Regions from separate parts of the uncultured Martelella sp. genome, predicted to be linked through region 4. Evidence: riboswitches for the same ligand, from Rfam matches in the RefSeq annotation. Region 4 holds a riboswitch; each other region holds the start of a gene.
The links. Region 4 has a riboswitch for thiamine pyrophosphate ahead of thiB (thiamine ABC transporter substrate binding subunit). Riboswitches for the same ligand answer to the same signal wherever they lie in the genome.
Positions count from the first base shown of each region.

Region 1: linked by a shared signal. The riboswitch ahead of thiE (thiamine phosphate synthase) and the one ahead of thiB (thiamine ABC transporter substrate binding subunit) in region 4 are both predicted to bind thiamine pyrophosphate.
Region 2: linked by a shared signal. The riboswitch ahead of thiM (hydroxyethylthiazole kinase) and the one ahead of thiB (thiamine ABC transporter substrate binding subunit) in region 4 are both predicted to bind thiamine pyrophosphate.
Region 3: linked by a shared signal. The riboswitch ahead of thiC (phosphomethylpyrimidine synthase ThiC) and the one ahead of thiB (thiamine ABC transporter substrate binding subunit) in region 4 are both predicted to bind thiamine pyrophosphate.

Region 1 covers NZ_CAXXFM010000001.1:2,152,368-2,157,024, forward strand. The annotation lists gene ACHZCU_RS10125 (TRAP transporter substrate-binding protein) at 1-43, opposite strand, end outside; gene ACHZCU_RS10130 (TRAP transporter large permease subunit) at 55-1,854, opposite strand; gene thiE (thiamine phosphate synthase) at 1,851-2,513, opposite strand; TPP riboswitch at 2,627-2,729, opposite strand; gene ACHZCU_RS10140 (HAD family phosphatase) at 2,768-3,445, opposite strand; gene ACHZCU_RS10145 (sugar-binding transcriptional regulator) at 3,442-4,401, opposite strand; gene ACHZCU_RS10150 (hypothetical protein) at 4,516-4,657, shown strand, end outside.
Region 2 covers NZ_CAXXFM010000001.1:3,337,595-3,342,251, reverse strand. The annotation lists gene ACHZCU_RS15530 (LysR family transcriptional regulator) at 1-101, opposite strand, end outside; gene ACHZCU_RS15525 (CoA-acylating methylmalonate-semialdehyde dehydrogenase) at 358-1,854, shown strand; gene ACHZCU_RS15520 (enoyl-CoA hydratase-related protein) at 2,037-2,849, shown strand; TPP riboswitch at 2,955-3,049, shown strand; gene thiM (hydroxyethylthiazole kinase) at 3,099-3,893, shown strand; gene thiE (thiamine phosphate synthase) at 3,890-4,528, shown strand; gene thiD (bifunctional hydroxymethylpyrimidine kinase/phosphomethylpyrimidine kinase) at 4,525-4,657, shown strand, end outside.
Region 3 covers NZ_CAXXFM010000001.1:2,856,142-2,860,798, reverse strand. The annotation lists gene thiC (phosphomethylpyrimidine synthase ThiC) at 1-1,775, opposite strand, end outside; TPP riboswitch at 1,876-1,992, opposite strand; gene ACHZCU_RS13370 (NAD(P)-dependent oxidoreductase) at 2,122-3,036, shown strand; gene ACHZCU_RS13365 (phosphodiesterase) at 3,108-3,905, shown strand; gene ACHZCU_RS13360 (LysE family translocator) at 3,921-4,547, opposite strand; gene ACHZCU_RS13355 (DMT family transporter) at 4,549-4,657, opposite strand, start outside.
Region 4 covers NZ_CAXXFM010000001.1:1,531,667-1,536,323, forward strand. The annotation lists gene ACHZCU_RS07250 (glucan biosynthesis protein G) at 1-1,296, opposite strand, end outside; gene ACHZCU_RS07255 (peptidylprolyl isomerase) at 1,699-2,136, opposite strand; TPP riboswitch at 2,398-2,512, shown strand; gene thiB (thiamine ABC transporter substrate binding subunit) at 2,560-3,573, shown strand; gene thiP (thiamine/thiamine pyrophosphate ABC transporter permease) at 3,593-4,657, shown strand, end outside.

The sequences.
Region 1 (4,657 bases), 620 kb from region 4:
GCGTAGCGGCTTTCAGGAAATGGCGACGGGTGAGGGGCTGCATGACGTTTCCTCTCAGATCAACAGGGTGCAGATGCACAGAATGGCGATTGCCGCAAGAAGCGCGGCGAGATAGGGCAGCACCGCGCGAAAAAGCTCGGCCGAGGGAACCTCCGTCACACCGGCCACCACCAGAACCAGCATGCCGACCGGCGGCGTCAGGCCGCCGATCATCAGCGTGGTGACGATGATCACGCCGAAGGCGATCGGGTCGATGCCGGAACCGGTGGCAAGCGGCAGCAGAAGGGGGCCTAAAAGCAGGATCGCCGCGCCGATATCGAGAACCAGCCCGGCGCCAAGCAGAACGATGACGGAAAAGGCCAGGACCGCGGCGGGAGAACCGCCGAAAGCGGCAACGGTTGAGGCGATCATGCCGGATACGCGGTCAACGGCCAGCTGAAAGGCAAACGGTCCGGCCGAACCGATGAGAAGGCCGATGGCCGCCGCTTCGGTCGCGGTCTGCCGGAAAACCGAAAAAAGCGCTGTCCGGCGCGTTTTCGAAAAAGCCGCAAGTGCAAGCGCATAGATGGCCGCAAGGGCTGCCGCCTCGGTGGTGGTGACGATGCCGATGCGGATGCCGGCAACCACGATGACGCCGAGCCCGAAGGCGGGGACCGCTGCCAGCAGGGATCGCCGGCGTTCGCCCCTGGCCGCCGGTCTGCTGCCGGGCAGATTGCGGGTCGTGAGGTAAATGGCGATGGAGAGAGCCGCCGCCATCACCAGCCCCGCAAACAGCCCGCCGAGAAGCAGCGCGCCCACGGAAAGGTCGGTCGCGGCCGCCAGGATCAGGAAGGCGATTGACGGCGGGATGATGTTGTCGAGCACCGACGAGGCGGCAATGATCGCGCCGGAGCGGGCCGGCGGATAGCCATGGCGCACCAGTTCCGGGTGAAAGGTGGTGGCGGAAAACACGGCATTGGCGACCGACGAGCCGGAGGCCCCGGAAAACAGCGTGCCGGTGGCCAGCACCGTCTGCGCCAGCCCCCCGCGCCGGTGGCCGACCAGTGAGGCGGCGAAGGCCACAAGGTGCGTTGCCGCGCCCGAGGCGGAAAGGGCTGCCCCCGTCAGCAAAAAGAACGGAATGGCGAGCAACAGAAAGTGGGACATGCCGGAAACGGTCGTGGTGACGATGGTTTCCGTTCCAAGATTGCCGCCGAAGGGAATGGCGATCATCGCCGCCGCGATGAAGGCGTGGGCAAGCGGTGCGGCGGCGACAAGGCCGACCGCCGCCGCTATCGCGATCGCAATGCTCGCAGGCAGGGCGGTTGTGACGGTGACGTGCAGGCAGGCGTAATAGACTGCGGATGCGAGGGTCGCGGATGCGGCAAGCGGCAGAGCCTGCCGTTCGCCGATGCGACGAAGAACCAGAATGATCGCGAGAAGACCGCCGCCTGCGCCGGTCACCGCAAAACGCACCCATTCGGGAAGGCCGAGTGCCGGCGATGTGCCGCCGATGAGGTTCACGACGCGCGTGCTGCCGAAAATCAGCACAAGAGCCGCCAGCAGGCTGAACGCATCGGCAATGATGCCGGCCAGTTTTTTGGCAGCCGGGCCGAAAGGCAGATCAAGCCGCATGGAAAGCGGGCCGGACAGCACAAGCGGTGCGGCAAGGGCAATCAGCGCCACATTCAGCCAGATGCCGAGATCTTCCGTTCCGATAACGCCGGTGTGAAACAGATAGCGCAGAACCACGCTGGTCAGCACCACGGCGAGCATCACCGCCAGCACGGTGGCGGCGACCATCGCGAGTGCCGTTTCCAGCCGCGTGGCAAGCTGTGCTGCCCGGGCGTGCAGCGTGCCGGGCTTTTCCGTCATTGTGCCGGGGGTGCGATGGCCGTGTCTACGCTGCGGCGGAGTTCACGGGTTGCGGCTGAAACGTCGGGTGCGTGGAAAATCGCGGAAATCACCGCAATGCCGTCGGCGCCTTCGGCCATCAGCCGTGGCACGTCTTCAAGCTTGATACCGGCAATCGCGCCAACCGGCAGGTCGGGCCGCGCCCGTTTGAGGCCGCGGCGCAGCGCACGAAAGCCGTTGAGGCCCACCGGAGGATCCATATTGATCTTGGAAAGCGTCTGGAAAACACCGCCGATACAGGCGTAATCGACCGGTGCGGCCGCCGCCCTGGCGCCATCGGAGGCGTTCTTGACCGTGAGCCCGATAATGGCGTCCGGGCCAAGCAGCTTCCGGGCGATCTCCGCCGGCATGTCGTCGCTGCCCAGATGCACCCCGTCGGCCTCGGCCGCAAGGGCCACGTCGATCCGGTCATTGACGACGAAGGGCACGCCGGTGGGCACAAGCGCCGCGCGGATTTGAACGGCGCGTTCGACCATCTGACGGGTTTTGGCGAATTTGTCGCGATACTGGATCAGCGTTGCGCCGTTTTCGGCGGCAAGCCGCGCCAACTCCGCCAGCGGCGCGGCCTCAACCAGACCGGCATCGACAATGGCGTTCAGGCGATAGTCGACCGTTCTCATGGCCGTGCCCCGGCAAGAGTTCCCGGCGGGCAGATGTTACGAATGTCCAACGGCATAGAAAGCGCTCCACGATCATACGAAGACCGGGCAGCGGCGCGGGCGCGAAAACAGGGAAGGCAACCATTTTCCGTTCCTACGCCGGTATGACCCGGATCAGGTTCAAGGGTCCGGCGCATTGCCATCTCAGCATCGGATGATGCTCCCCTCGGAATTTCCGTGATTCTGTCGGGCTTTGCGCCCCCTGTCAACAGGCTTCAGGCAGCGCCGAACGCGGCTTGCCGGAAACCGGACAGGTCTGTGAGCACGGTGTCGGCGCCTGCGCTCTGAAGCCGTTCGGCATGAAGCGGCCTTATGCCTTCAAGGTGGCCGCCGCCGACAAAGCCGACACAGCGCATCCCGGCGCGGCCGGCGGCAATGACGCCGGCAATCGAGTCTTCAAGCACGACACAGTCGCCGGCCTGCGCGTCGCTCTGTTCGGCGGCGTACAGAAAAACGTCGGGCGCGGGCTTGCCGTGTTCGACCGATTCCGCACTGAAAGCGCGGCCGCGGAAACGGTCGGCAAAGCCGATACACTCAAGCGCCACACCCAGCCGTTTGTAGGAGCCGCCGGACGCGATGCAGTAGCCGATGCCGGCTGCATCCAGACTGTCGAGCATGTCCGCGGCACCCGTCATCGGCTGCAGTTCGCGGGCGTAGCGGTCAAACAGCCGCGCATACCAGTCCTTCTGAAACGCGGGCTCAACCGGCTTGCCGGTGCTGTTTTCGACAAAGGCGGTGATCTGTTTGATCGAGGCGCCGAGAAACTTCTCGACCAGCGTATCCCAGTCGACCGTTATTCCGTATTCTTCAAGTGAGGTCTGGAGTTCGGCGAGCGCGATGATTTCGCTGTTGGCGAGCACACCGTCGAAATCGAAAATAACTGTTTTCTTCATGAGGTCCTGGCCAGAATGCGTTCGGCGGTGATGTCGTCGGTCACAAGCGTGGTAACGAGCCCGCGGCGGATGGCGGCGATGATGACGTCGACCTTGTGTGTGCCGGCTGCGGCAAGCACCCGCTCGGGAACCTTCTCAAGCGCATCAAGCCGGATGCCGACGGCACAGTCATTGATGAAGTGGTCGACCTCCCGGCCGTTGTGATCGATAAAATGGCCGACGATATCGCCGACCGCGCCTTTTTCGGAAAGGGTCGCCGGTGTGACACTGGACGGCAGTCCGGTGTTCATCAAAACGGACCTGTCGGACAGGTCGCCGGCAACCAGAACGGCGAGATCGAGGGTTTTCAGCTTTTCCAGATGCTCGCTGAAAACGGCATCGGAGAGAAACTCTTCCCTGTCTGTGCCGGGCGAGAGGTAGACCGGGGCGGCAAACAGCGAATATCGGGCGCCCAGCCGGTCGGCAAAACCAGAGGCGATCCCGAACGTGTTGAACGATGCGCCCTGCGATGTGCCGCCGATCATCGATATGATTTCGATTTCCGGCAATTGCATGCGCGGCAGATGGGTCATCGCGTTTGTCAGCGTCATGCCCCAGGACACCCCGATCCGCTGCCAGCGGGCCTCGCGCAATCCTTTTGCCAGATAGTTGGCAAGGGCGGCGCCTGCGGGGCGCTGATAGTCGTGATTGTCCGCATTGGCCGGCGCCACGATGGCGTCGGCAAGGCCGAAGCGGGTCTTCAGGTCTTCCTGCAGGCGCAGGCGCATGACATGCGGCGACTGGATATCGACCCGCACCAGCCCGTCGGCGCGCGCGCTTCTGATGGCCTGGTTCACGCGCAGCCGGGTGACCCCCATCAGTGCCGCCACTTCGGACTGGGTCATTTCATTGATGAAATAATGCCAGCAGACCTCGACCAGAAACGCCTCGGTTTCCACACTCGTTTCACTTGCCACCAGGCGCATCCCGTCGCGCGTTTCATACCTGTCCGTCATATGAACCGTTTTCATCTGAAATGCAAATTTGACATTTGTAAATTTACATTTATGTTTTTATTGAAACAAATGTAAATGGCGTATAACACGCTTTTGTCACGGGGTATTCCGGCGGGTATCGACCGTTCTGGTGCCATTGCGGAAGACCGGTCTGATGGCGTCATCGCGGCCGTGAAAGACGTCAATTTCATCGACGCGGTGAGTGTTGCCGCGCCTT
Region 2 (4,657 bases), 1.8 Mb from region 4:
CGCGACACCGTGGCGTGGTTGAGCCCGAGCGCCTGGGCGGCAGCCAGGATCTGCCCGCGCCTTGCCACGGCGAGAAAAATGCGCAGGTGATCCCAGTCCATGGCTGTCCTTTAATTTTTGCACAACGGATTTGTAAACTATCCTGTTTCTTTGCAAAAATTAATAGGCGAGAGTGTGCAAATCATTTGAACGCGAGAGCGACCCATGGTCACCAACTGCTCTTCCTTGCGTCACCCTCGGGCTTGACCCGAGGGTCCATGCGGCTTCGTTCCGTGCTATCGGATCCTCGGGTCAAGCCCGAGGATGACGCAGAAGAGAGCGGTTGGGCCTGTCGCCCGGAACACCGGAGGAAACACGATGAAATCCATCCAGCACTTTATCGGCGGCAAGGTGGTGGCCGGGTCCGGCACCCGCACCGTACCGACCTACAATCCGGCAACGGGCGAACAAAGCGGCCAACTGTCACTGGCAAGCCCGGCCGATGTCCGTACCGCCGTCGAAACGGCAAAAGCGGCCTTTCCCGGCTGGGCTGAGACCACGCCGCTGCGCCGCGCACGCATCCTCAACAGGTTCCTCGGCATTCTCGAGGACCGCACCGCCGAGCTTGCAGCCTTGATCACCGCCGAGCACGGCAAGGTGATTTCCGATGCCATGGGCGAAATCCAGCGCGGCATGGAAGTGGTGGAATTCGCCACCGCCGCGCCGCAGCTTCTGAAGGGCGAATATACCGAAAATGTCGGTACAGCCGTCGACAGCTGGTCTGTGCGCCAGCCGCTCGGCGTTGTTGCCGGTATTACCCCGTTTAACTTTCCGGCCATGGTGCCGATGTGGATGTTCCCGGTGGCGCTCGCCTGCGGCAATTGCTTCATTCTGAAGCCGTCCGAGCGTGACCCGTCCGCAGCACTGCTGATTGCCGAATGGCTGAAGGAAGCAGGCCTGCCCGACGGCGTCTTCAACGTCGTCCAGGGCGACAAGGAAGCCGTCGACGCCATCCTGACTGACCCCGATATCGAAGCCGTCAGCTTCGTCGGCTCGACCCCGATCGCGCGCTATATCTACACCACGGCAACGGCGGCCGGCAAACGCTGCCAGGCGCTGGGTGGGGCCAAGAACCACATGATCGTGATGCCCGATGCCGACATGGATCAGGCTGCCGACGCGCTGATGGGCGCAGCCTACGGCTCTGCCGGCGAGCGCTGCATGGCAATCTCCGTTGCCGTTCCGGTGGGTGACGAGACCGCCGAACGGCTGATCGAAAAGCTCAAACCCCGCATTTCGGCCCTCAAGGTCGGCCCCGGCACCGATTCGGAGGCCGATATGGGGCCAGTGGTCACCGCAGCGGCCCGCGACAAGGTTCTCGGCTATATCGATTCGGGCGTCGAAGAAGGTGCCGATCTTGTTGTCGATGGCCGCAGCCTGAAACTGCAGGGCTATGAAAACGGCTATTTCGTCGGCGCGACACTGTTCGACCGGGTCACCACCGATATGAAAATCTACAAGGAAGAGATTTTCGGTCCGGTTCTCTCCGTTGCCCGTGCTTCAAGCTATGACGAAGCGGCGCAGTGGATCAACGACCACGAATTCGGCAATGGCACGGCAATCTTCACCCGCGATGGCGATGCCGCGCGCGAATTCGCCCACAAGATCAGGGTCGGCATGGTCGGCATCAATGTGCCGATCCCGGTCCCGATGGCATTTCATTCCTTCGGCGGCTGGAAGGCGTCGCTGTTCGGCGATCACCACATGCACGGGCCGGAAGGCGTGCGCTTCTACACCCGGATGAAGACCATCACCAGCCGCTGGCCCAAGGGCATCCGCTCGGGCGCGGAATTCTCCATGCCGACGATGAAATAAGCCTCGACGCAGGACCGTCATGATGTCCCCCACCCCGGCAGGGCGACCTGCCGGGGTTTTTCGTTGCGGCGGTCTGGTTGTCTTCGACGTCCGCAAACAGGCGTCATCCAAACGCGTAATTTCGACAAAATCATCCTTTAGTTGCATTTACCCCCTTTCGTCACGACTAAGGAGAACGACGGATGGACAAGATCGATTTTCGCTTCGAAGACAAGGTTGCCACGATTACAATCGATAACCCGTGTACCCGCAACGCCTTCGATGCGGAGATGTCGAAGGCCGTGATCTCCTGCCTCGAACAGGCCGAGAAACTGGGCGTGCGGGTCGTGGTGATCAAGGCTCAGACCTCGCACGGCATCTTCTCCGCAGGCCATGACCTGAATGAATACAGACCTGACGATGACCTTGCGGATGATCCGATATTTGCCATGTTCGAGGCGATTTACGCCTCCCCGCTTCCGGTGATCGCCCAGGTCGAAGGCACGGTCTATGCCGGTGCGCTCTGGCTGCTGCTGGCCGCCGATCTTGTCTATGCGCTCAAGACCGCAAGTGTCGTCATGACCGCAAACAGGCTGGGCATCCCCTTCAATCCGAAAGATTACAGCCGGTTTCTGTCGGTTGCCGGCCTTCATTCCATCAAGGAACTGTTTCTGACGGCCGCTCCGATGAATGCAGAGGATGCTCGCTGTGCCGGTATCTTCAACGATATTTTCGAAACACCGGTGGCCCTCGACCGGCGTATCGGCGCGGTGGCGAACCGCATTGCCCGCTGCACCCCCCAAGGCATTGCCAACACCAAGCTGCAACTCAACCAGCTGGCCAGCGCCGTACCGCTGAGCGATGAACAGACAGCCGGCATCGCCTGCAAGCGCGCGGAACTGCTGAAAGATCCCGCACTTCTCATCCGCACGCAAACACTGATGACCCATCTTCACGGGGCTTCGGGCAAAAAACGCGGCCCACTCCCCCATCCCACACAGATACGCGACAGATGACTGTATCCGCAGGGATTTTGCGGTGAACCAAAGGCGACAATAAAAATTCCCCTCGACCTGCAACGCCCCTTATCGGGGCGCTTTTTTCTGATATAACAACGCCATCAAGAGCGACGGGGGCGTCCGCTGCAGCGGGCTGAGAAGCACCCTTGGAACCTGATCCGGATCATACCGGCGGAGGGAGTCACTCGGGCCTTCCGTTGTTCTGGTCCGTCCGGCTTTTCCGCCACAACTGAAAGGGAAACCGGAATGACAGACACCGCGACCATTCTCACCGAAATGCGCGAAAAGGCGCCGTTGGTGCAGTGCATCACCAATTACGTGGCGATGAATGTCGCCGCCAATGTGCTGCTTTCGGCCGGCGCCTCCCCGGCCATGGTGCATTGCGAGGAAGAAGCCGGCGAATTCGCCGGACTGGCCTCCGCTCTCACCGTCAATATCGGCACCCTGTCACCGCTGTGGATCGGCGGCATGAAGGCCGCTATCGACGGCGCTACGGCCAAGGGCACACCCTGGGTTTTTGATCCTGTTGCCCATTTTGCAACGGATTTTCGCAGAAAGGCCGCCCGCGAACTGCTTGAGCGCGGACCGACGATCCTGCGCGGCAACGCGTCTGAAATCCTCGCCTTTTCCGGCGCGACAGGCGGCGGCAAGGGCGTGGATGCCGGTGACAGCGTGGAAGCGGCCGAGGAAACCGCCCGCCGGCTGGCGTCCGAGCGCACCATGGTGGTGGCCGTCACTGGTGAAAACGACTTTGTCACCGATGGCACCCGCAGCGCACGCATTCACGGCGGCTCCCCGATCATGCCGAAGGTGACGGCGCTCGGCTGCGCGCTGACCTGCCTTGTCGGCGCCTTTGCAGGCGCCCGGCCGGACGATCCGTTTTCTGCAACCGTGGCCGCCCTTTCCTTCTATGCCGTCGCCGGCAGCCATGCGCATGACATCGCTGAGGGCCCCGGCACATTCGCTGTCCATTTTCTCGATCAGCTCGCATCGCTGACGCCGGCGGAACTTGAAGCCGAGGCAAGGATTACACTTTCATGAGACCGGTTTTCGACCTTTCGCTTTATCTCGTGCTTGATCCCGTGCTTTGCAGCACCCTCGGCATGACAGAAACGACCCGGCAGGCCGTGCGCGGAGGCGCCACCATGGTCCAGCTTCGGATGAAGGACGCCACCACATCCGAACGGATTGCAGCCGGACGCAAGCTGCAGCAGGTTCTGGCCGGCACGGATGCCCGCCTGATCGTCAATGACGATGTCGAAGCAGCAATCGCGCTTGGCGCAGACGGTGTCCATGTCGGCCAGTCGGACGACGACCCGGTGGCCGTGCGCGCGAAAATCGGGCCCGACATGCTGCTCGGTCTTTCGATCGACAGCCTTGAGGCCGCACGGTGTTTCAACCCGGCCCCGCTGGATTATATCGGCGCAGGCCCGGTTTTCGCGACCGGTACAAAACCCGGCCATGCCGCTCCGCTCGGATTTGACGGGCTTGCCGAAGTGGCAGGGCGGTCCGGCCTGCCGGTCGTGGCCATCGGCGGGTTGAAAGCCGAGCACATACCGGCCACATTTCAGGCCGGTGCAGATGGCATCGCCGTCGTCTCGGCGATCTGCGGACAACCCGATCCCCATCACGCAGCGGTGGCCCTTTCAGCGGCCATCGGGAAGGCAAAGACATGATTGCGAATATACTTTCAATCGCCGGTTCCGACCCGTCAGGCGGCGCCGGCATTCAGGCCGACCTCAAGACCTTTTCCGCACGCGGCACCTATGGCATGGCGGCCATGACGGCGCTGACGGCGCAAAACA
Region 3 (4,657 bases), 1.3 Mb from region 4:
AGCGCCCCGCCCTCGCGGAATTTTTCCGCCATCTTCGCCATGCCCTCTTTCTGGGCTTCGGCGCGAATATCGTGCGAAATACGCATCGAGCAGAATTTCGGCCCGCACATTGAACAGAAATGCGCAACCTTGTGCGCCTCCTTCGGCAGGGTCTCGTCGTGCATCGAGCGTGCGGTTTCAGGATCGAGCGACAGGTTGAACTGGTCCTCCCAGCGGAACTCGAAGCGCGCGCGCGACAGTGCATCGTCACGGATGCGCGCGGCCGGATGCCCCTTGGCAAGATCGGCGGCATGGGCGGCAATCTTGTAGGTGATCACCCCGGTCTTGACGTCATCGCGGTCGGGCAGGCCGAGATGTTCCTTCGGCGTCACATAGCAGAGCATCGCCGTGCCGAACCAGCCGATCATCGCCGCGCCGATGCCGGAGGTGATGTGGTCGTAACCCGGCGCGATATCCGTGGTCAGCGGCCCGAGCGTATAAAATGGCGCCTCGCCGCAGGCCGCAAGCTGCTTGTCCATGTTCGCCTTGATCTTGTGCATCGGCACGTGGCCGGGGCCCTCGATCATCACCTGGCAGTCTTTCGCCCAGGCGATCTGCGTCAGTTCGCCCAGCGTTTCCAGTTCGGCGAATTGCGCCTCGTCATTGGCATCGGCAATCGAGCCGGGGCGCAGGCCATCGCCGAGCGAGAACGACACGTCATAGGCGCGGGCGATATCGCAGATCTCGTCGAAATGCTCGTAGAGGAAGCTCTCGCGATGATGATGAAGGCACCATTTGGCCATGATCGAGCCGCCGCGCGAGACGATGCCGGTCACCCGGCCCACCGTCATCGGGATCATATGCAGCCGTACGCCTGCATGGATGGTGAAATAGTCCACGCCCTGCTCGGCCTGCTCGATCAACGTGTCGCGAAACACCTCCCAGCTTAACTCTTCGGCAATGCCGCCAACCTTTTCCAGCGCCTGATAGAGCGGCACCGTGCCGATCGGAACCGGCGCATTGCGGATGATCCAGTCGCGGATATTGTGGATATTGCGGCCGGTGGACAGGTCCATCACCGTATCGGCGCCCCAGCGCGTGGCCCAGACCATCTTTTCCACTTCCTCGGCCATGGATGAAGTCACGGCGGAATTACCGATATTGGCGTTGATCTTCACCAGAAAATTCCGGCCGATCGCCATCGGCTCGGCCTCGGGGTGGTTGATATTGGCCGGGATGATCGCCCTGCCCTTCGCCACCTCGTCGCGGACGAATTCGGGCGTGATGAAATCGGGGATTTCCGCGCCAAAACTCTCGCCATCGCGCATCAAGGCCTGTTTCGCCGCCTTTCGCCCGAGATTTTCGCGGATGGCCACAAACTCCATTTCAGGCGTGACGATGCCGGCGCGGGCATAGGCCATCTGGGTCACCGCCTTGCCATCCCTGGCCCGGCGCGGCTGATGGCGCACGGGAAATTCCGGCACCAGCCGCTTGCCTTCGGCAAAGCCATTATCCTCCGGCTTCACATGGCGTCCGTCATAGGCGTGCGTGTCGCCGCGCGCGGCAACCCAGCCCTCGCGCAGGCGCGGCAGGCCGCTTTCGATGGCGATATCGGCCTGCGGATCGGTATAGGGGCCGGAGCTGTCATAGACCGTGACGGGCGGCTCGCCGGCGCTTGGGTGCACGTCGATCTCGCGCATCGGGATGCGGATATCGGGATGCAGCATGCCCTTGTGCCAGACGCGGCGGGATGCCGGCAGCGGGCCTGTGGTGACGGTCGGAGAAATATCTTTCATCGGTCGGAGCCTCCATAGCTCTTGGCGTTGGAGACCCAGTTCGACGTTGAATGGAGGAGGCCGCGCATATTGCGCCTGAAAGGAACAGCGGGCCTTATCCCGCGCAGCCGATGCACCATCCCTACGCCAGTGTGAACTGGATCAGGTTCATCGGGTCACTGCGCCGCATAAGCCAGCAGTATCTCAGCCCCTTGTCGGGACCCCCCGGGTGAGCGCGCCAAAATTGCGCCGGATGCGCGAGCTTGTCAACGCCTGCTGCGAAAAACGGTATATACCTGATTTTCGAATTTATGACTTTTATAAATTTCGTTTTTCGGAATGGATAATCGGCCTTAGGCTTGCGCGCATGCCCGATCAGAACGCGCCCGCACCGCAAAGCAGACCGACAGGTTTCATCGGCCTCGGCACGATGGGAACGCCCATGGCACTGAACCTCGTTCAGGCCGGTATGCCGGTTATCGTGTGGAACCGGACGCCGGAACGCTGCATGCCTCTGGAAAAGGCCGGCGCCGCCGTTGCGCCAACGGCAGGCGACCTGTTTTCCCGGTGCGAAACCGTGCTTCTGATGCTCGAAAACGAACGCGCCACAGATGCCGTCCTCGGGCGTGGAACGGACCGCTTCGCCGAACGGGTCGGCGGTCATTGCATCGTTTCGATGGGCACCGTCTCGGCGGCGTATTCCCGAACACTCTCTGATGAAATCACAGCCGCCGGCGGCCATTATGTGGAAGCGCCGGTCTCCGGTTCGCGCAAACCGGCCGAAGCCGGACAGCTTGTCGGCATGCTCGCGGGCGCGCCGGAGGATATGAAACGTCTGCACAGCCTTCTCGCGCCGGTCTGCAAGCAGGTTTTCGAGTGCGGCGCGGTCCCTGCGGCGCTGCAGATGAAGCTCGCGGTCAACGCCTTCCTGATCACCATGGTCACGGGGCTTGCGGAATCCGGGCACTTCGCGGCGCGGCACGGGCTCGACATGGACAAGTTTGCCGAAATCCTGAATGCCGGACCGATGGCGAGCGACGTCTCGAAGGTCAAGATCGACAAGCTCCGCCACCGCAATTTCACTCGTCAGGCCGGAATTTCCGATGTGCTGAAAAACAGCCGGCTGGTGGCTGACGCGGCGCGTTCGGCAGGCACCGCCTTTCCGCTGATGGAGGCGTGTGTGGCGCTCTACGCGGAAACGGAAGCCTTGGGGAACCCGGAGGACGACATGATCGCCGTTATCCGGGCATTCGAGGCGCGCGCCGACCACTCCGGCTCTTGATCTGCCTGTCGCCGCGCGCCACTCTGCGACTGCCCGTACGGCGCCCGCCGGAAAACCTTGAGGATAAAACCATGCTGATCGCCCACCTCTCCGATCCCCACCTTCGCGCCAAAGGCGCGCTTTATCAGGGACTGGTCGATTCGAACGCCATGTTCGATCTCGCGCTCGATACACTTCTGGCGCTGCGCCCGACGCCCGATCTGGTGGTCATCGGTGGCGATCTTGTCGATGGCGGCACGGAAGCCGAATACGAGACGGTGCGAACCGCCCTGCAACGCCTTGACCAGCCTGTCTTCGTGATCCCCGGAAACCATGACGATCGCGAAACCTTCCGCCGTTGTCTTCGTGACCTTGTTCGGCTTCCCGATGAAGGACCGCTGCATTTCGACACGCACGCGCAATGGCCCGTCAGGGTGATCGGCTTCGATGTGACGGTCCCCGGGCAACACTATGGCGAGATCACCGAGGCGTCACTCGCATGGCTGGAGCAGAGACTGACCGAACGCCCGGATCAGCCGACAATGCTCTTGATGCACCAGCCGCCCGTCGACAGCGGCATCGGCTTCATCGATACCTACAAATGTTTCGGCGGCGACCGACTGGCGGCACTGGTCGGCCGGCATGACAATGTGGAGCGCGTGTTGTGCGGTCACATTCACCGCTTCATGCAGATCGGGTTCGGCGGCCGCCAGCTGATGACGGCGCCGAGCACCACGACAGCCATCGCACTCAAGCTGGAGGAGGATGCATCGCCGGCCTCCTTCGTCGAGCCGCCGGCCTTTCTTTTGCACCACTGGCGCAAAGGCGGCGGTCTTGCAACGCACTGGGTGCCGGTTGGCCGTTTTCCCGGACCACTGCCCTTCTTCTGATTGCGCGTTTGCCGCCTATCGCGTTACCGCCATGAAGGCACTGCCGCCGATCATGAAACCGCCACCGGCATAGCCTGCCCGCCTCCGCGCAGCGCGGCTGCCAAGAAGCGTGCGCATCCGGGCCGCGACAAGCGCGTAACACCCCAGGACCACCACCACGACAAGGCTAGAGGTCAGGGTCAACAAGGCAAGCTGAAGCGCAAGGTTGCCGTCCGGCGCGATGAACTGCGCGAGAAACGCCATGTAGAAGACAATGGATTTGGGGTTCAAAACGGCGGTGAGCGCGCCCGCGCGAAAACAGCTCCAGACGGCTGCGGTGTCCTGCTCCGGGACCAGATCGACAGCCGCTTCCTCGCCGCGCGCCGCCCTGATCTGCTCAATGCCCAGCCATGCCAGATAGAAGACACCGGCCCATTTGACGAGTTGAAACAGCAGGGCCGACGCCGCAAGAACGGCACCGACACCGGCAAATGACAGGCCGAGAAGCGCAATGGAGCCGACGACAGTGCCGAGGACGCCCATCATGGCGGCCGCCCTGCCCCTTGTCAGCGATTGCCCGATCACGAGCATGACGCTCGGGCCGGGAATGACAGTCAGCACCACGCAGGCGATCAGATAGGCAACCCAGCTTTCCACCGACATTCTAGCTCCTCTCCGTCCTTGTTTCCGTCTCTACCGGGGTGAGCGACGCCAGAAACGCTCCGCCGCCGATCAGCGCGATACCGCTCAGGTCGACAAAACCCGGCCGGTCG
Region 4 (4,657 bases):
GACCACGCGCGCAAGCCGCACCTGATCTTCCTCGATCGCACCCCATGTCAGGCGGTACGAATATTCGGCCGATTCTCCGGCCTTGGCCGGGGCTTCAGGCTGCCAGAAGCACACGACATTGTCGTTGACTTCCTTGTCGGTCGGGATTTCGACCAGCGAGATCGAACCCTTGCCCCAGGTGCCGAGCGGCTCGACGAGGAGCGAGGGCCGACGTTCGTAATGGGCTTCGGCGTCCTGATAGTCCTCGAATTCCCGATGGCGCTGGTAAAGCCCGAAGGCGCGCGGATCGGTTTCGGTGAAGAAGGAATTCGCAAGCTTCTTCGCGTTCTGCAGGTTGCGCCACAACTCTGTACCATCGGCACGCACGATCTTCAGCCCTTCGCTGTCGTGAACACGTTCCCGATAGTCGTCAAACGCATGATGGTTGGCCGGCCCGAACAGGAACATCGAAGTCATAGGTGCAACGCCGAGACGGGCGATATCGTTCCGGAAAAACAATCGCGCGGTCACATCCATGCGCGTATTCTTGCCGGGCGTGATCACGAACCGGTAGGCGCCGGTGACGCTCGGACCGTCGAGCGCGGCAAAAACGGTGATCTTTTCGCCTTCCGCAACGGGGCGAACGATGTAGAACGCGGAAAACCGCGGAAACTCCTCGCCCTGGTCCGTGGCGGTGTTGACCGCCAGGCCGCGGGCCGACAACCCGTAAAGATTGCCCTGACCGAGCGCACGGAAATAGGAAGAGCCCAGGAAGGAAATCAGCTCGTCGGAAACATCGGGCCGGTTCAGCGGATAGTTGATGCGGAAACCGGCAACGCCGGGAAATTCAGCATCCCTGAACTGCGCGATATCGAGCGGCGAGCGATAGATGAAGTCGTCGGCGGAAAACACCAGCTTTTCGGCATCGCCATTGGCGACTTCGTAAATCTCCACCGGCGTCTTGAACAGCCAGCCGAGCGAAAAGGCCTGAAGCTGGAAATTCGACTGGTCCCGCCAGATCGCCTTGTTGGGATCGTAGCGGATTGCCCGGTAATCATCATAGTGGAGCGAATTGAAGGGTTCGGCAACATCCTGCGGCGGTGCCTCATAGGGCTGCGCCGCCTTTTCCTTCATCCGGGCCGTCAGCGTATCGAAGGTAAACGCGTCGGGGGCCGGTGCCTGCGCTTCCACTTCCGCATTCTGATCCGGTACCTTGCCGGGTTCCACCGCGGCGCCTTGAGCAAATGCCTTGCTTCCCAAACCGGAGAAAGCCAGCGCTCCCGCGGCCGTTTGCGCCAGAAAAACTCGTCTCTTCATTCAAATTCCCGTCGGTTGAAAAGGGGAGGCCGAAAATGTTGCATTGCACCAAAACCGGCGCCGGAATTGCGTTTTTTGAATGTATTCGCTCTCGGGCAAGATCGCGCGAAAACCGTCTCGGCGGTAAGCGCAGACACTTCGGAAACGGCGCAAGCCCGTTTCGGTTCCACACTGACGCAAAAAACAGACATCGGTATCCATCCGGTCGCAAACAGGGTCTGCCCGGAGAGCCGGGCATCAAAAGGGGCTGGGACGCCATACAGCATTCCAGCCCCTTTTTTAGGGCAGCCATTCAACCAAAGAATGGCAAGATCATGGCAATACGCCTTTTTCGCGCCGCAATATCTACAAACTCACTGTCGAGCTGTCGGAATGGCTGCGCCAACAAAATATGCTTTCTTTTCAAGCCGCGTTGACGATTTCAACGAGCTCGACGGCGAAATTCAGATCCTGCCCGGCAAGCGGATGGTTGGCATCCACGGTTACCTGCTCTTCCTCGACCTTGGTCACGACCAGCGGCACGGTTTCACCGGTGGGCGTGCGCGCCTGAAGCTGCATGCCCGGTTCCACTTCAACCTCGGCCGGCATGGCCGACTTCGGCACGACCTGAACCTTCTGCGGATCATGCGGCCCATAGGCCTCTTCCGACGGCACCTGCACCTGGCGGCTGTCGCCGACATTCATACCGGCGATCTCGCGATCGAGCCCCGGGATGATCTGGCCGGCACCGACGGTAAACTCAAGCGGCTGACGGCCTTCGGAAGAATCGAAGGTCGAACCGTCATTGAGGGTTCCTGTATAGTGAATACGAACGGTGTCCCCGCTCTTGGCTTCTGTCATTGGTGTGCTCCTTCCTTTGAACACTGAGCGCATCGGCACAGCACCGGCTCAAACCGGCCTCAGGCCCAGGCGCCGTTTCTTTTTCCTGAGGCTCCGGCCTTCGACCGGAAAGCGCCCCAGAGGATGAGCCGACACACTTTCCTGCATGACGACTGGCGGGTACATCCGAAATACCGGATGCGCCTCTTACCTAGTCACTTTCACGTGTATTTTCAAATCCGTCCGGCCTTGAATTCCACGGAAGCCCGCGATAGGTGTTGAAAAGCTCTAACGGGGTGCGGAACGCGGCTTCGACGTCGTCCGCTGAGAGGTGAAGAACCAACCCGAGGAACCTGATCCGGTTAACACCGGCGGAGGGATTAGACGCGTGAACGATCCGACGCCCTTTTCCCATGTTGATTGAGACACCACGAAGGAGGCGTCATGCCCGGCCATCATCTTTCGATTTCGATTGCAGCGCTGGCGCTGCTGGCTGCAGGCGGCGCGCTGGCTGAAGACGGCAAGGTGCTGACCGTCTATACCTATGAAAGCTTCAACACCGAATGGGGCCCGGGCCCGCTGGTCAAGCAGGCTTTCGAGGCCGAATGCGGCTGCACCGTCAAATTCGTCGGCGCGGAAGATGGCGTTGCCCTGCTCAACCGGCTGAAGCTCGAGGGCCGTTCAAGCCCCGCAGACATCGTGCTCGGCCTCGACAATAATCTGATCCACGAGGCAAAGGAGACGGGGCTTTTTGCCGCCTCCGGCGTTTCCACCGACAATCTCGACATCCCCGGCGGGTTTGAAGACGACATTTTCGTCCCTTTCGACTACGGCTATTTCGACATCGTCTACGACAGCGAGAGCATCGCATCTCCGCCGACCACGCTTGACGAACTGGTCAACGGACCGGCTGACGAAAAGATCGTGATCGAGGACCCGCGCACATCGACGCCGGGCCTTGGCATGCTGCTGTGGATGAAATCCGTCTATGGCGACGAGGCGGCGGCAAAGTGGGAAGCGCTTTCGGACCGCATTCTGACGGTCGCGCCCGGATGGTCGGAAGCCTACGGCCTGTTCACCAGCGGCGAGGCGCCGATGGTGCTTTCCTACACCACCTCGCCGGCCTATCACCAGATTGCCGAGGAAACCGACCGCTACAAGGCCGCAGACTTCGAGGACGGGCTCTATATCCAGATCGAGGTGGCTGGCATGACGACGATGGCGGACGATCCGGCGCTGGCCAGATCCTTCCTCGCATTCATGCTTACGCCCGGCTTTCAGGATGCAATCCCGACCCACAACTGGATGATGCCGGCTGCCGCAACCTCCGAGCCGCTACCGGATGCCTTCCAGAATGCCGTCACGCCGGACAGGACGCTGCAATTCGCCCCGGATGTCGTGGCTGAAAACCGGCAGGCCTGGATCGACGAATGGCTGAACGCGATGAGCGCGCGGTGAGCGCTGCGGGACGACGGTTTTGTATCTGACCACGGCAGAGTTTCGCCGGAGCCTTTCCGCCGGCATCATGTCCCTTGCGGGCGTTATCGGCTTCATTGCCGTGGCGGTGGCCGCCCTTTCCGGCTTCGGGCGGATTGGCGATGCGGTCTCGGTCATGAACGAGCCCTATGTCTGGCGCATTCTGCGTTTCACGCTCTATCAGGCCTTCCTGTCCACCGTGCTGTCCGTGGCGCTTGCCATTCCCGTTGCCCGTGCGATGGCGCGGCGGCCGCATTTTTTCGGCCGGATATGGATTGTCCGGCTGATGGCCGTGCCGCTGGGACTGCCGGTGCTGATCGGTGCGCTCGGCATTATCGGCATATGGGGACGGCAGGGCCTTTTCAACGATGCGCTGGCTTTTGCGGACTTTGGCCGCCCGCTGCAGATCTACGGCCTGCAGGGCATCCTGATTGCCCATGTCTATTTCAACCTGCCGCTGGCCGCCCGCCTGTTTCTGGCAGGCATCGAGCGCGTGCCGCAGGAATATTTCAAGACCGCCGCAATGCTGTCGATGCCGCAACGCAGCATCTTTCGCTTCATCGAATGGCCGGTGATCGCGCCGCTGATCCCGGGCGTTGCCGGACTGGTCTTCATGCTGTGCGCCACCTCTTTCACGCTGGTGCTGATATTGGGCGGCGGGCCGGCGGCGACCACGATCGAGGTCGCGATCTATCAGGCGCTTCGCTTCGATTTCAATCCCGCACGCGCCGTCGCCCTTTCCGGCATGCAGATTGCCGTAACGGCACTGGTGCTTGCCGCCCTTGCCCTTTTTCCGAAGGCGAAAGACCCGGGCGCCAGCGCCAGCAGCGATGTCAGCCGGCGCCCCGACGGCGACCACCGCCTTTCGCGCGGCATCGATGCCGGGTTGATTGCAGTGTTTCTGGTCTGGCTCGCCCTGCCGCTGGCGATGATCGTGGTGAAGGGCGCGGGCGCAGACCTGCCCGGGCTCTTGCGCGAACCCGCCTTCCTCAGGGCCACGGCCACCAGTCTCGCCATTGCGTTTTCGGCGGCTCTGGTTTCGCTCGCCCTGGCGCTTTCCTTCATC